Regions from separate parts of the Enterobacter sp. R4-368 genome, predicted to be linked through region 1. Evidence: predicted binding sites of a transcription regulator. Region 1 holds the regulator's gene; each other region holds the start of a gene.
What was found. The regulator LexA, encoded in region 1, represses DNA repair genes until DNA is damaged. The targets are predictions, from matches to a motif close to TNCTGTATGTACATACAGNA.

Region 1 (5,451 bases):
CGGAAAATCGGCCCGGCGGGCCAGAAATTCAGGTTGATACCGGCAGCGATATGCGGCGGCACCAGCCCCTGGTGATAGAGCACATAGGAGAGCAGCAGGTAGTCCATATGGCTACGATGGCAGGGCACATAGACAATTTCGTGACCGTCGTGCGCCAGCTGGCGTACGCGCTCTGCATTATGCACATTGATGCCCTGATAGAGACGGTTCCAGGTAAAACCCAGAATGCGGTCGGTCAAGCGGATCATCTCGTAGGAGAAGTTCGCGGCGATCTCTTCCATCAGCGCGATGGCGTTTTGCTGCGCTTTATCATGGGAGATTTTTTTGCTGCGCGCTTCATCTTCGACCGCGCGGGCAATCGCTTTAGAAGAGAGCAATTTGTTAAACAAATCCTGACGCGCCGGCAGACGTGGGCCTACTGCGGCCAGACGCTGGCGGGCAAAGTGCATACGCGCCACGCGCGCCAGTTTTTGCGCGATAATTTTATCGGTGCCGTGCTCCGTCGCCATACGGCGCAGCGAAACCGGCGGTGAAAAACGCACAAAGCTGTCGCGGCCAAGCCAGGAAACAGCAAAGAATTTCTGGATGCCGTTCAGCATGCGCAGCGGCGGATTAATTTCGCCTTTTTCACGTCCGGGCGAACGGCCAAACATCACCGATACCGGCACCATTTGCACGTCCAAATCGGGATGGCTGCGGTGTAGATCCAGGTAGTCGTGGAACAGCTTGATCGACTCTTCTTTTGGCGCGTAATAAGTGAACACGCGCGGCCCACCGTGGATAAACACGAAACGCGGCAGCAACGCGCCGTCGATTTCCAGCGGTTCCAGCGGATCGGGCAACTCATGCGCCAGACACTGCGCGCGTAAAGTCAGTAAATCTGCCTTTGAGTTATAAGGCAGCACGTACATGATGGGGCGTGATGTATCGAGACCCAGTTCCTGTGCAGGTTCTGCGGGGATCGATTTACTTTTTACCAGCACGCTTAATGGTAAATTCAGTAATTTGTAGTAAATTCGTGGCCAGCCGGACATAAAGGATGTAAAGCCTCTGGTTAATAGTGCCATTGCGCCGCAAGAATATCAGAAAGCGCACATAATTTCTGTTGTACCGCTGCGCGCTTGCTGAGACATTGACGCCAATTTAATAAAAAGGTTCTTTTAAATGGCTAATAATACCACCGGTTTCACCCGGATCATTAAAGCCGCTGGATACTCCTGGAAAGGCGTTCGCGCCGCCTGGATTAATGAAGCGGCATTTCGTCAGGAGTCCGTTGCGGTTATCCTGGCAATTATAATCGCTTGCTGGCTCGATATTGACACAATGACGCGCGTACTGCTGATTGGTTCTGTGACGCTGGTAATGATTGTCGAAATTCTGAACAGCGCTATCGAAGCCGTGGTAGACAGAATTGGTTCGGAATTCCATGAACTTTCCGGGCGGGCGAAGGATATGGGGTCGGCGGCGGTGCTGATGTCCATCCTGCTGGCGCTGTTTACTTGGATCGCATTACTGTGGTCACATTTTCGATAACGCTTCCAGAATTCGATAACGCCCTGGTTTTTTGCTTAAATTTGGTTCCAAAATCGCCTTTAGCTGTATATACTCACAGCATAACTGTATATACACCCAGGGGGCGGGATGAAAGCATTAACGGCCAGGCAGCAAGAGGTGTTCGATCTTATTCGCGATCGCATCACTCAAACCGGTATGCCACCAACGCGTGCGGAAATCGCACAGCAATTGGGGTTCCGTTCCCCAAATGCGGCGGAAGAACACCTCAAAGCGCTGGCGCGCAAAGGGGTTATCGAAATCGTATCTGGCGCATCACGCGGCCTTCGTCTGCTGCTTGAAGAAGAAGAGGACGATATCGGCTTACCGCTGATTGGTCGCGTCGCTGCGGGTGAGCCGCTGCTGGCTCAGCAGCATATCGAAGGCCATTACCAGGTCGATCCGAGTCTCTTTAAACCTCATGCGGATTTCCTGCTGCGCGTTAGCGGTATGTCGATGCGTGACATTGGCATTATGGATGGCGATCTGCTGGCGGTGCATAAAACGCAGGATGTGCGTAACGGCCAGGTCGTTGTAGCGCGCATTGAAGACGAAGTGACCGTCAAGCGTTTAAAAAAGCAGGGTAACACCGTCGAACTGTTGCCGGAAAACAGCGAGTTTTCCCCGATCGTTGTCGATCTTCGCGATCAAAACTTCACCATCGAAGGGCTGGCGGTCGGTGTTATTCGTAATGGCGCGTGGTTGTAACGCACATTCGCTTTGCTGCGGGGCGGGTTCAGGTTCCGCAGCGATCTCCTCTTTTCCCTCATTAAATTTCACATTCAAACCATGCCACTGCTAACCGCATCTGACAAAGCGCTCTGGCGGCTTGCGCTGCCGATGATCTTCTCGAATATCACTGTCCCATTACTGGGGCTGGTGGATACGGCGGTAGTGGGGCATCTGGACAGCCCGGTTTACCTGGGTGGTGTGGCGATTGGTGCAACGGCGACCAGTTTTCTCTTTATGCTGCTGCTCTTTTTGCGCATGAGCACCACCGGCCTGACAGCTCAGGCGTTCGGCGCGAAAAATGCGCCCGCGCTGGCGCGTGCGTTAGTCCAGCCTTTGCTGCTGGCGCTAGGGGCCGGCGTGTTGATTACCCTGTTGCGCACGCCGCTTATCGACCTGGCGCTGCATATCACTGGCGGTAGCGAGGCGGTACTGGAACAGGCGCGACGGTTCCTGGATATTCGCTGGTTGAGTGCGCCTGCTTCGCTGGGCAATCTGGTGTTGCTCGGTTGGTTGCTCGGCGTGCAGTATGCGCGTGCACCGGTGATATTGCTGGTGGTGGGGAATCTGCTCAACATCGTGCTCGATGTGTGGCTGGTCATGGGGCTGCATATGAATGTGCAAGGTGCGGCACTTGCCACGGTCATTGCAGAATACGCCACCTTCGCTATTGGTTTATGGATGGTGCGACACGTACTGGTAATGCGCGGCATTTCATTGCTGACGCTGAAAAATGCATGGCGCGGTGGCGTACGGCGCTTGCTGGCGCTGAACCGCGATATCATGTTGCGTTCGCTGCTGCTGCAACTCTGCTTTGGTTCGATAACGGTGTTTGGTGCCCGGCTCGGGGATGAGACGGTGGCGGCAAATGCGGTGCTGATGATGTTTTTAACCTTTACCGCCTATGCGCTGGATGGTTTCGCGTATGCGGTTGAGGCGCACTCCGGGCAGGCTTACGGTGCCAGAGACGGCAGTCAATTGATGCATATCTGGCGGGCTGCCTGCCGGCAGGCCGGTCTGGTGGCGCTGTTCTTTGCCGTTGTGTATGCAGTGGCGGGTCAGCAAATTATCGGGCTGTTAACATCGTTACCCGCGCTGCAACAGCTTGCCGGACATTATCTGATTTGGCAGGTTATCTTACCGTTGGTGGGGGTGTGGTGTTATCTGCTGGACGGTATGTTTGTCGGTGCCACGCGCGCGGCCGAAATGCGTAACAGTATGGCAGTGGCGGCGGCGGGGTTTGCCGCTACGCTACTCACCGTGCCTGTTTTGGGCAATCACGGTTTGTGGCTGTCACTTGCTGTATTCCTTGCTCTGCGTGGGCTGACGCTGGCGCTAATATGGCGTCGTCACTGGCGTAACAACAGTTGGTTTGCTGCCAGCGCTCCTTCCTGATAGCGCTTTATTTTCTAAGGTAACGCTCCGATTTTCTCGTCTCGTTTACGCTACTTTTATCTTGTTAAATGGTTAAAGATTCCGAATAAAATTCATAATGCCGAATCCCTGACTACAATAATCAGTACGTTCAGCACGGTGAGAACGTCATTTTAACCGAACGATAAGGAGTCCATGATGAATAAAGACGAAGTCGGCGGTAACTGGAAACAGTTTAAAGGCACAGTGAAAGAGAAATGGGGCAAACTCACCGACGATGATATGACTATCATTGAAGGTAAACGTGATCAGTTGGTGGGTAAAATCCAGGAACGTTACGGTTACGCAAAAGATCAGGCGGAAAAAGAAGTGACGGACTGGGAAACGCGTAATGATTACCGTTGGTAGCCAGCACATCCCCTCAAATGTGTTAACCCTCTAAAGGCTACCCTGCCCGAAGGTACAAGGATGTACCACCCCTCCAGATTCCATATTTATTAACTCTAACTACATTGTTTTGCGCACAAACTTCCTGATTTTGTGCTCTTATCGCATCCCTCTGTCTGCCTCGTTTTACCAACAGTTCGCCCGACCCAGAGCTCCCGCAGCATGCACTTGCTCGCCGCCATTAAAATGCGAAACCTGGCGGGTTGTGTTGCAGGTAATAAAGAGCTGATAAAAGACGGGAAACCATTATCGCGGTTTTTTCTTTAGCGGGACGCTATGGTCATGGTGGCAGTGATCGTGATGGCGGCAGGCTTCCACTTCCACGCAGGCCGCACACAGGCCATGGGCTTCAATCACATTATGACGCAGGGCAAAACCCATTTTCGCCGCCAGCGCATGCATAATATCTTCCACACCTTCGGCCTGCTCTTCTTTCACCGAACCGCAGCGGTCGCAAATAAACATCGCAGAAGTATGCGTCGGCTGATCAAAAAGGTGGCACAGCACGTAACTGTTGGTGGACTCAACCTTGTGGACAAAGCCTTGCTCCAGCAGGAAATCAAGCGCGCGGTAAACTGTCGGCGGTTTTGCTTGCGGTTCGCTCTCGCGCAGCAGGTCGAGCAAATCATACGCGCTGATCGCCCCTTGTTGCAGGCTCAGTAATCGCAACACTTCAAGGCGCTGGGGAGTCAGGCGCACATTGCGCTGCGCGCACAGCTTTTCAGCCTGCACTAACATCTCTTGCGAAGTGGTCTTATCCATTGGCGCCCTCGGGGTGGTGGGAACAGAAACCCACACTTTACCATGTCCTGCCCAAAACGCCGAGATCGCCGCCCGTAAACTCCTTTTCTCACTTTCCTTCCCGAAACGAATTTCCTCTTCTATAAATATTGAGAGTTTCCTCAATAACTATAACGTTCATATATATCCTGTACGTTCACATGATTTAGCTTCTTTTTTGGTCGTTGTTCGCAGCAATAGTGAATTCCTGTTTCTTTTAAAATAAACAGGCTTAAAAAAACTCATCTGGCTACGAGACACATATTGTGAATAAAAAACGTAAACTTTCAGTGGTCGCTATCGCTGTCTCCTTCTTTGCAGCAAATCAGGCAGGAGCAGCCAATACCTGGGCAGAAGCACGTAACGATGCAATGGGAGGAACCGGTGTTGCATCGGCAAATTATGGTAGTGGGGCACTCATCAACCCGGCGCTGCTGGCGAAAGCCAAGCCGGAAGATGACGTCACGATTATCCTGCCGAGCGTGCAGGCGCAAATTACCGACAAAGATAACCTTCGCGATGAAATCGATAACATCAATGACAAAATTGATGGTTACAAGGATGTGGTCG
Region 2 (5,451 bases), 120 kb from region 1:
CGCATTAAACGCGTGGCCCGCTTCGGGGTAGACGATGATTTCCGCTTTGGCGTTCGCGGCTCTCAGCGCCTGGCGCATGGTTTCCACGCTCTCCAGCGGAATGCCGGTATCCTGCGCGCCATATAAACCGAGCACTGGCGCGGTAAGTTCAGTGGCAATATCCACCGGATGGCGCGGAGAATTAAGTGATTTTTCCCCCACCAGCTTGCCATACCAGGCGACGGCGGCTTTCAACTGCGGATTGTGCGCGGCATACAGCCAGGCGATACGCCCGCCCCAGCAAAAACCGGTCACTAAGAGTTGGTGAGCGTTCCCGCCGTTACGCGCCGCCCAGCTGGCGACGTGATCCAAATCGGCAAGCACTTGCGCGTCCGGTACTTTGCTTACCAGGCCGCTCAGCAGGGTTTGAATATCGGCAAAATCATTCGGATCGCCCTGACGGAAGTAGAGCTCCGGCGCGATGGCGAGATAGCCCTCCAGCGCCAGACGGCGGCACAGATCGCGAATATGTTCATGCACGCCGAAAATTTCCTGTACCACAATGACAATCGGCAAGGGACCTTCTGCATTTTTCGGCCGGGCATGAAAAGCGGGCATATTTTCGCCCTGTGTCGGAATAGACGTTTCGCCTGCGATTAAGGCGTCTTCCGACGTATGAACAACGGTTGAAGCAAGGGGTGAAGCCGCAGGTGCAAAGCCTGGTGTGTTGTTGGTTGTCATGGCATTCTCCATACCTTTTTTAGCGCTTCAATAACTATAGACGGGAAGGCCTGCCGCGCGCGCAAATCACCGTGCCGTAGACTATCTTTGCTGCTGAGTTGTGGGATGTGTCATGTTAGTGTGATGTAAGTCACTAATTTATGGAAATGAACTGCAATCAGTTTAATTCATGGTGATATCAGTCACGAAATTATGTCCGTGCCTTCTGTAAAGTATCTTTTTGCCTCTACTGATAAAACCGACCACAGAGGAGTCTGTTATGTCCAAGTCTGATGTTTTTCATCTCGGCCTCACCAAAAACGATTTACAAGGGGCTACGCTGGCCATCGTCCCTGGCGATCCGGAGCGTGTGGAAAAGATCGCCGCGCTGATGGATAAGCCGGTCAAACTGGCATCCCACCGCGAATTCACCAGCTGGCGCGCAGAGCTGGATGGCAAACCGGTTATCGTTTGTTCCACCGGCATCGGCGGCCCGTCAACCTCTATCGCCGTAGAAGAACTGGCGCAGCTTGGCATCCGCACTTTCCTGCGTGTGGGCACCACCGGTGCGATTCAGCCGCACATCAATGTTGGCGACGTGCTGATCACCACCGCGTCCGTGCGCCTTGATGGCGCGAGCCTGCACTTTGCGCCGATGGAGTACCCGGCGGTGGCGGATTTTGAGTGCACTACCGCGCTGGTTGCCGCAGCGGATGCGATTGGCGCAACGAAACATATCGGCGTGACTGCCTCTTCTGACACCTTCTACCCAGGCCAGGAGCGTTACGACACCTTCTCTGGCCGCGTGGTGAGCCGCTTTAAAGGTTCCATGGAAGAGTGGCAATCCATGGGCGTAATGAACTATGAAATGGAATCCGCCACGCTGCTGACCATGTGCGCGAGCCAGGGGCTGCGTGCCGGTATGGTTGCCGGTGTGATTGTAAACCGCACCCAGCAAGAGATCCCGAATGCGGAAACCATGAAGCAGACCGAAAGTCACGCGGTGAAAATCGTGGTGGAAGCGGCGCGTCGTCTTCTGTAATTCACCTCCCCGTTTGCTAAGGCCGACGCGTTCGGCCTTTTCTTTTTGCGTACTGCTTCGCAGGAAAACCCCTTCCAAACTGGACGTTTATACAGCACAATCCTCCGCTATATGCGTTATCACTAAGGGGACGTGGTGGACACTTCAATCATCGTCATGGCAGCCGTTGCGCTGGCGGGTTTACTGGTCGGCTGGCTGGCAGCAAGCTGGCGCGGGGCGCAACAGCAGGCGGATCTGCTCGCGGAGCAGCGAGATGTCTTTAGCGAACTGAGCGCCGCCCGGCAGCAGATAACCCAAAACGAACACTGGCGCGAAGAGTGCGAGCTGCTCAATAACGAGCTGCGCAGCCTGCAACATATCAATAGCTCGCTGGAAGCTGATTTGCGCGAAGTGACGACCCGACTGGAAGCTACCCAGTTACATGCCGAAGAGAAGCTGCGCCAGATGCACAGCAGCGAGCAGCGCTTGAGCGAGCAGTTCGAAAATCTCGCTAACCGCATCTTTGAGCAGAGCAATCGCCGCGTCGATGAACAAAACCGACAAAGTCTGAACGGTCTGCTAACGCCGCTGCGCGAGCAGCTTGATGGCTTTCGTCGCCAGGTGCAGGAGAGTTTTGGTCAGGAAGCGCGTGAACGGCATACGCTGGCGCATGAAATTCGCAACCTGCAACAGCTCAATGCCCAGATGGCGCAGGAAGCGATTAACCTGACGCGCGCGCTGAAAGGCGATAACAAAACCCAGGGTAACTGGGGGGAAGTGGTGCTGACCCGCGTGCTGGAAGCCTCTGGTCTGCGTGAAGGTTATGAATACGAAACCCAGGTCAGTATTGAAAATGACCATCGCGCGCGAATGCAGCCGGATGTGATCGTGCGTCTGCCGCAGGGCAAAGACGTGGTAATCGACGCCAAAATGACGCTGGTCGCCTATGAACGTTACTTCAATGCCGACGACGACTTTACGCGCGAAGGCGCGTTACAGGAACATATCGCCTCGGTACGCAACCATATTCGTCTGCTTGGTCGTAAGGATTATCAGCAACTGCCGGGGTTGCGCAGCCTGGATTATGTGTTGATGTTTATCCCGGTGGAGCCGGCCTTTTTGATTGCGCTGGACAGGCAGCCCGAACTGATCACCGAAGCGCTGAAAAATAACATTATGCTGGTCAGCCCGACGACACTGCTGGTGGCGCTACGCACCATCGCCAACCTGTGGCGGTATGAACACCAAAGCCGCAATGCGCAGCAGATCGCGGAGCGGGCGAGCCGCCTGTATGACAAAATGCGCCTGTTCGTTGACGATATGTCATCCATTGGCCAGAGTCTGGATAAAGCGCAGGACAATTACCGTCAGGCGATGAAAAAACTGAGTTCCGGGCGCGGCAATCTGCTGGCCCAGGCCGAGGCGTTTCGCGGGCTCGGTGTCGAAATCAAACGCGAGATTAATCCGGAATTGGCGGCGCAAGCACAGGATCAGGACGAAGAGTTTCGTTTGCGTTCCGGGCAAAACGATTCCCTCGATTGCTTTGAAGACAATGCATTAGAGAGCATGGCCGCGGACGAGGAGCCCGAATCGAAGGCTTCTTCGGGTGGTTGAATCGTAGGGCAATCGCCTCCAATCTGATACACTTCACAAACAATTTCTTGAATAGCAGGCACTAAGATGGCGGAAGATTCAAAAGAGACAACACACTTTGGTTTTCAGACCGTCGCCAAAGAAAACAAAGCCGACATGGTGGCGCATGTCTTCCATTCGGTCGCTTCAAAATATGACGTCATGAACGATCTGATGTCGATGGGCATTCACCGTTTATGGAAGCGCTTTACCATTGATTGCAGCGGCGTGCGTCGCGGGCAGAAAGTTCTCGATCTGGCCGGTGGTACGGGCGATCTGACGGCGAAGTTCTCCCGCCTGGTGGGTGAAACCGGCCAGGTTGTGCTGGCAGATATTAACGACTCGATGCTGAAAATGGGGCGCGAGAAACTGCGCAACCTCGGTGTGATCGGTAACGTAGAGTATGTGCAGGCAAATGCTGAAGCCTTGCCGTTCCCGGACAATACTTTCGACTGCATCACCATCTCGTTTGGTCTGCGTAACGTGACGGAAAAAGAGAAAGCGCTGCGCTCCATGTTCCGCGTTTTGAAACCGGGCGGTCGCCTGCTGGTGCTCGAATTTTCCAAGCCAATTATTGAACCGCTGAGCAAAGCCTATGACGCTTACTCTTTCCACGTCCTGCCGCGTATTGGTCAACTGGTAGCAAACGACGCGGAAAGCTATCGCTATCTTGCTGAATCCATCCGTATGCACCCCGATCAGGACACCCTGAAAGCGATGATGCAGGACGCCGGTTTCGAAAACGTCGATTACTACAACATGACGGCCGGTATCGTTGCTCTGCACCGTGGCTACAAATTCTGACAGGAGTGCGTATGCCTTTTAAGCCGATGGTTGCCGCCGGAATTGAACGTGTATTGAATACGTTTTTATACCGTGAAGGCGCGCTGAAACCCGCGCGCCAGCGTTTGCATGGCAAGGTGTTGCGCGTAGTGCTGCAAGAGTTCTCTTCCCCCTTTGTGCTGGTGTTCAGTGAGCGCCAGATTGATGTATTAGGCGAGTGGGAAGGTGAGGCCGACTGTTCCGTGATTACGCAACTGCGGGTACTGCCGAAGCTGCGTGACCGCCAGCAGCTGACTGCGCTTATTCGCAGCGGCGAGCTGGAAGTGCAGGGCGATATCCAGGTGGTGCAAAACCTGGTTTCGCTGATGGATTTGGCGGAATTCGATCCTGCCGAGATCCTCGCACCATGGACAGGCGATATCGCCGCTGAGGGGATCAGTAAATTCCTGCGCGGCGGGGCACGCTTTCTGCAACACGGTTTTCAACGCCAGCAACGCTATGTCGCTGAAGTGCTGACGGAAGAGTGGCGCCTTGCGCCGGGCGCACTGGAAGTTGCCTGGTTTGCTGAAGAAACGGCTGCTGTGGAAAGGGCTGCGGATGCCTTAGCCAAACGCCTGGATAAACTGGAGGGCAAATGACGCCTGGAGAATTACGGCGCCTCTATTTCATCATCCAAACCTTTTTAAGTTACGGGCTTGATGAGCTCATTCCCAAAATGCGTATCACTCTGCCGCTGCGGTTATGGCGGCGGACGCTGTTCTGGATGCCGAACCGGCACAAAGAAAAATTGCTTGGGGAACGCCTGCGTCTTGCCTTGCAGGAACTGGGGCCGGTGTGGATTAAGTTCGGGCAAATGTTGTCTACTCGCCGCGATTTATTCCCGCCGCTGATTGCCGATCAACTGGCAATGTTGCAGGACCGCGTTGCGCCTTTCGATGGTCATCTCGCCAAAAAGCAGATTGAAAAAGCGATGGGTGATCTGCCGGTGGAAACCTGGTTTGATGACTTCGCCATCGAACCGCTGGCCTCTGCGTCCATTGCGCAGGTGCATACAGCACGGTTGAAAGAGAGTGGCAAAGAGGTGGTGATTAAGGTCATCCGCCCGGACATCCTGCCGGTGATCAAAGCGGATTTGAAACTGATTTACCGCCTGGCGGGCTGGGTTCCACGCCTGTTACCGGACGGTCGTCGTCTGCGCCCGCGTGAAGTGGTGCGCGAGTATGAGAAGACGCTGATTGATGAGCTGGATCTGCTGCGTGAAGCCGCTAACGCGATCCAGTTGCGCCGCAACTTTGAAAACAGCCCAATGCTGTACG
Region 3 (5,451 bases), 1.2 Mb from region 1:
TCGCGCAACTGCATGACGCGCAGTTCTTTTTACACAACCGGCTGACGCAATCTGGCGTACGGGCGTGGGTAAAATTTCTCCCCGGCGCCCGCCAGGCATAAATCAGTAGGTCAGCACCCACAGACGGGCAAAAACAATCACTAACGCCAGCGTGAAAGCGACAGCGAAAAACTCACGAACCTTAAATTGTTGCATCAGATTGCCCTCCAGAATACCGGTGGGCAGTGTGTCAGGCGTAGGTTAAGCCAACATTAAGAGAGCCCGGACAGGCTCTCTTTTTTGTTATTTTGTGCTGTCATGTCATCGCACGGATTTCAGGATGCGGCAATAAACAGATCGCGTAACTGGTGCAACTGGTCGCGTACTTTCGCCGCTTCTTCGAACTCCAGATTTTGCGCATGCTGCATCATCTGACCTTCCAGTTCGTGGATTTTCTGCTGCAGCGCTTTCGGCGAGAGCGCCAGTTCAGCCGCTTCCACCTGCGCAGGCGTGCGCGTTTTACCACGCCCTTTCGCACGCGTCTTCGCCAGCCCTTCGCCAAGCGCCAGAATATCCACCACTTTCTTGTTCAGCCCCTGTGGCGTAATACCGTGTTCTTCGTTATAGCGCTGCTGTTTCTCACGACGACGCTCGGTTTCGCCAATCGCTTTCGCCATCGACGGTGTGATCTTGTCGCCATACAGAATCGCTTTACCGTTGATGTTACGTGCGGCACGGCCAATCGTCTGGATAAGTGAGCGCTCAGAACGCAGGAAGCCCTCTTTGTCGGCATCCAGAATCGCCACCAGCGAGACTTCCGGCATATCCAGCCCCTCACGCAGCAAGTTGATGCCGACCAGCACATCGAACTCGCCAAGGCGCAAATCGCGGATAATCTCCATACGTTCAACGGTGTCGATATCCGAGTGCAGATAACGCACCCGCTCGCCATGCTCTTCCAGATATTCGGTGAGATCTTCCGCCATGCGTTTGGTCAGCGTCGTCACCAGAACACGTTCGTTAATCGCGGCGCGCTGGCGAATTTCAGAGAGCAAATCGTCCACCTGAGTCGCCACCGGACGCACTTCAATTACCGGATCGAGCAGCCCCGTCGGGCGCACCACCTGATCAATCACTTCGCTGCCCGATTTCTCCAGCTCGTAATTGCCCGGCGTCGCCGAAACATAAATTGACTGCGGTGCCAGCGCTTCAAACTCTTCAAATTTTAACGGTCGGTTATCCAGCGCCGACGGCAGGCGGAAACCGTACTCCACCAGCGTCTCTTTACGCGCGCGGTCGCCGCGATACATCCCGCCGATCTGCGGAATGGTCACGTGGGATTCATCGATTACCAGCAGACCATCGGCTGGCAGGTAGTCGAACAGCGTCGGCGGCGGCTCGCCCGGCCCGCGCCCGGAAAGATAGCGCGAGTAGTTTTCAATCCCCGAGCAGTAGCCCAACTCGTTCATCATCTCCAGATCGAACTGCGTACGCTGGCTGAGCCGCTGCTCTTCCAGCAGTTTATTGTTTTCCAGCAGCGTCTTACGACGTTCCGCCAGTTCAACTTTGATCTCCTCCATCGCCTGCACGATCCGCTCGCGCGGCGTCACATAGTGCGTTTTTGGGTAGATGGTGAAGCGCTGGATGCCCGACTCAATATGGCCGGTCAGCGGATCGAACAGCGACAGGCGCTCAACTTCTTCATCGAATAATTCGATACGCAGCGCCAGATCGTCAGATTCCGCCGGGAAGACATCGATAACTTCGCCGCGCACGCGGAAAGTGCCGCGCTGGAACGCCTGATCGTTGCGGGTATATTGCAGCTCCGCCAGACGACGCAGGATCGCGCGTTGATCGATGATCATGCCCTTAGTCAGATGCAGCATCATTTTCAGGTAGAGATCCGGATCGCCCAGACCGTAGATGGCGGAAACAGAGGCCACCACAATCACATCGCGACGCTCCAGCAGCGCCTTCGTCGCTGACAGACGCATCTGCTCGATATGCTCGTTCACCGAGGCATCTTTTTCGATAAAAGTGTCAGAACTTGGCACATACGCTTCCGGCTGGTAGTAGTCGTAGTAAGAGACGAAATACTCGACCGCGTTCTCCGGGAAGAACTCTTTCATTTCACCATACAGCTGCGCGGCCAGCGTTTTGTTCGGTGCCAACACCATTGTCGGGCGCTGGAGATCGGCAATCACATTGGCGACGGTGAATGTCTTCCCTGAACCCGTCACCCCGAGCAGCGTCTGGTGCGCCAGGCCGTCTTCCAGACCTTCCTTGAGGCGGCGGATAGCTTCAGGCTGATCGCCGGAAGGACGAAAAGCGGAATTCAGTTTGAACGGTTTACTCATGAACGGCTACCTGATGAAGGAATGAGCGGGCAGGTAACACATTTTACTCACCCTGTTCACTTTTGCCAATAAATAACACTGGATGAAAAAACAGTAGCGAAACAGGCAATCTGTACTACTCCCCGTTAGGGCACCGCTTCTCCCCTCAAATTTCAGCGCGGACAAGATAAAACACTAACCCTTTCAGGTTATCCCCAAAATTTTTCCTCTTTTAACATTTGTCAAGCGAGCCTTTGAAAGTTTTGTGGCAGCGGGTGACACTTTTCTTACAGGCATTGCTTTTATATAACCTTTTGATTATTAAAAATAATCTTAAAAAGACGTGTTTAACACCAATTCAGGCGCAACCCGCGTCCTCTCTCGCTTGCCGCATGTTTTCTAACTCTAATACACAAGGTTATCCACAGGAATAGTGGATAACTGCCGCCAGGCCGGATACCTCGCCTTCCCGCCAAATCCCATTTTGTCCCAGGCGGGCGCCGCTAAAAATTTTTTATCTTTTCTTTTTGATAATTATCGGCAAACGAAACGCAGGATCCGCATGAGATCGTTCTCACAGATCCAGCCATTGCTGCACCACAACTCAACACTGCAAGCACTGGCAAAGTGCAGAATTTTTACCTGGCTTCTTCCCTCCTCACGTTTTAAAAGCCACTTTTCTCAGCGGCATCCGAAAAAAAAGCCTTTTTTATGTTCTGGCAAGCCTTTTGCAGAATCATCAAAGTCATCAGAGCCGAAACAAGGAGCGGACAATGTTGAGCTTACGGGCAGTAAACCAGTATTACGGTAATCAGCATACATTGTGGAATGTCGACCTCGATTTATCCCCCGGGGTCTGCACATCAGTTATTGGGTTGCCAGGCATGGGCAAGACGACACTGGTGAATTGCATCACCGGCTATTTACCCATTGAAAGCGGCAGCATGATTTGGCAGGAAGCGGGCGCACCGCCGCGCGACTTGCTCTCTTTGCAAGCCGAACACCGCAGCGCCATCGGCATCAGCTATGTGCCGCAGGACAGGCGGATTTTTTCGCAACTCACCATTGAGGAAAATCTGCATGTCGCGATGCGCGCCGGCAGTGAACCGGGCAGCGCAGTGCGGCGGGATATTTACGATTTGTTCCCTGAACTGTATGAGCTTCGCCAGGTACGTGGCGCGGAGTTGTCAGAAGATAACCAGCAACAACTGGCGATGGCGCGGGCGCTGGTTACGCACCCACGGCTGTTGATCCTGGATGAGCCAACGCGCGGTCTTGGGCAGGCTTTTATTCATAAACTGGGCAATTTGATCGTGCGGCTCAACCAGGAGTTTGGCATGACCATTTTGCTGGCTGAACAGCACTTATCATTTATTCGCCGGGTCGCCGACCGTTTCTGCCTGCTGCACCGCGGGCGCAATGTCGCGCAGGGCGACGTTAAACTGCTTGATGATCCACTGCTCTCAAAGTGGATGACACCGGAGTCAGGACACTGAGATCAAGATAATGACCCGTTTTTTCTTTTTCCGGTGCGTGGGCAAACCAGGGAATTTCGCCAATCAGCGGAGCCTGCATCACGCGCCGAAGCGTTGCCAGATACTCCGGGTGTCGCCTACCCGGCTGCACCACATCGTTAGCAATCCAGCCCGCCAGCCGTAACCCCGCCTGACGCACCGCTTGTGCGGTTAACATGGCATGGTTGATACAGCCAAGTTTTACGCCAACGACCAGAATCACCGGCAACTGCTCCTGCACCACCCAGTCGGCGAAAGTGAGCGTCTCTGAAAGCGGCGTAAACCAGCCTCCCGCCCCTTCCACCAATAGCCACTCCGCCTGTGTTTCCAGCGCGCGCAGCCCGGCGGACATCACCTGCGCATCAATGGGTTCACCCACATCGGCACTCACAATATGCGGTGATGTGGGTTCTGCGAAGGTATACGGATTGACGGTCTTATACGCCATCGGCAGGCTGCTGTGGTGTTGCAGCGCCAGCGCATCGCTGTTGCGTAACCCGTCTGCGGTCATCTCACTCCCGGAAGCCACCGGTTTATAACCCGCGCTGCGTAAACCACGCAGATTTGCCGCCTGCAAAAGCGCGCAGCTGGCGACAGTTTTCCCGACTTCCGTATCCGTACCGGTCACAAAATAGCGTTCAATCACGGGCGATCACTCCCCAAAAAAGATGGTAAGTCAGCGGGCATTTGCCCTGCTGTTGCGGCCAGGCCAGCTGCAAGCGTTGTAGTTTGCCGCGTGTCAGCCCCTGCTGCCTGCCCGCGTGTAAATGTGTTGCGCCAATACCTTTTAGCGAACGCAGCGCCGCAGTGGCATCGTCAAAGTGCAAGGTTATCGTCTCGACGCCACTGCGCAGCCGCCAGCCACGCAAAGCCTGCCCGATGGCTGGCAAGGTTAAAAAACGGTTGGCGTGCGGATGGTCGTCAATCGCGCGCCACGCCTGGTTCAGCTCCGGCAGTGATGCCGCGACCAGTGTCGTAAAAGCAACACAACCGCCGGGTTGAGTCACGCGATACAACTCCCCGACAGCCTGGCGCAAATCATCACACCACTGCACCGCCAGGTTGCTCCAGACCAGTGAAAATTGCGCATCCGCCAGCGGCATGGCTTCAATATCGCCTCTGACATAGCGCTGCGCGCTGTGCTGACGGCGCGCCTCATCGAGCATATTCGCCGAGAGATCCAACGCCGTTACCTCACCGCCCTGCCCGCGCCAGTAGCGGCTCATTGCGCCGGGTCCACAACCGGCGTCCAGCACCTGAGCAGGCGTGACAGCGCCCAACTTAGATAACAGCAGAGCGGCGCTCCGGCGCTGCAATTCGTCGTGCTGAGTGTAACTGTGCGCCGCGCGGCCAAAAGCAGCGGCGACCGCCTGTTTATTCACCGTCATGCAAAGCCTCCAGCAAACGGTCGATATCATCGAACTGGTGCTCTGCTGTCAGCGTCAGGCGTAACCGCGCCGTACCCGGCGGTACGGTGGGCGGGCGAATCGCTGTCACCCAACAGCCGCGCTGACGCAAGCGTTCAGCCAGCCGCAATGCGCGGCGATTTTCACCCACAATCAGTGGCTGGATTGCGCTGGTGGAATCCGTCATCGTGACGGATTCATGTGCCACACTGTGAC

Region 2: a site for LexA is predicted at 1,819-1,838, ahead of rmuC (DNA recombination protein RmuC). Genes of this name have one in related genera too.
Region 3: a site for LexA is predicted at 2,413-2,432, ahead of uvrB (excinuclease ABC subunit UvrB). Genes of this name have one in related genera too.

The regions. Positions count from the first base shown of each region.
Region 1 is NC_021500.1:3,348,242-3,353,692, forward strand. Features, by position in the region: gene plsB (glycerol-3-phosphate 1-O-acyltransferase PlsB) at 1-1,034, opposite strand, end outside; gene H650_RS15750 (diacylglycerol kinase) at 1,165-1,533, shown strand; gene lexA (transcriptional repressor LexA) at 1,642-2,259, shown strand; gene dinF (MATE family efflux transporter DinF) at 2,341-3,675, shown strand; gene H650_RS15765 (CsbD family protein) at 3,853-4,062, shown strand; gene zur (zinc uptake transcriptional repressor Zur) at 4,348-4,863, opposite strand; gene H650_RS15775 (conjugal transfer protein TraF) at 5,148-5,451, shown strand, end outside.
Region 2 is NC_021500.1:3,229,952-3,235,402, forward strand. Features, by position in the region: gene H650_RS15235 (dienelactone hydrolase family protein) at 1-720, opposite strand, end outside; gene udp (uridine phosphorylase) at 980-1,741, shown strand; gene rmuC (DNA recombination protein RmuC) at 1,877-3,334, shown strand; gene ubiE (bifunctional demethylmenaquinone methyltransferase/2-methoxy-6-polyprenyl-1,4-benzoquinol methylase UbiE) at 3,401-4,156, shown strand; gene ubiJ (ubiquinone biosynthesis protein UbiJ) at 4,168-4,773, shown strand; gene ubiB (ubiquinone biosynthesis regulatory protein kinase UbiB) at 4,770-5,451, shown strand, end outside.
Region 3 is NC_021500.1:4,569,911-4,575,361, reverse strand. Features, by position in the region: gene pmrB (two-component system sensor histidine kinase PmrB) at 1-101, shown strand, start outside; gene uvrB (excinuclease ABC subunit UvrB) at 315-2,336, opposite strand; gene H650_RS25800 (hypothetical protein) at 2,749-3,126, shown strand; gene H650_RS21350 (ABC transporter ATP-binding protein) at 3,089-3,811, shown strand; gene bioD (dethiobiotin synthase) at 3,753-4,475, opposite strand; gene bioC (malonyl-ACP O-methyltransferase BioC) at 4,468-5,217, opposite strand; gene bioF (8-amino-7-oxononanoate synthase) at 5,204-5,451, opposite strand, start outside.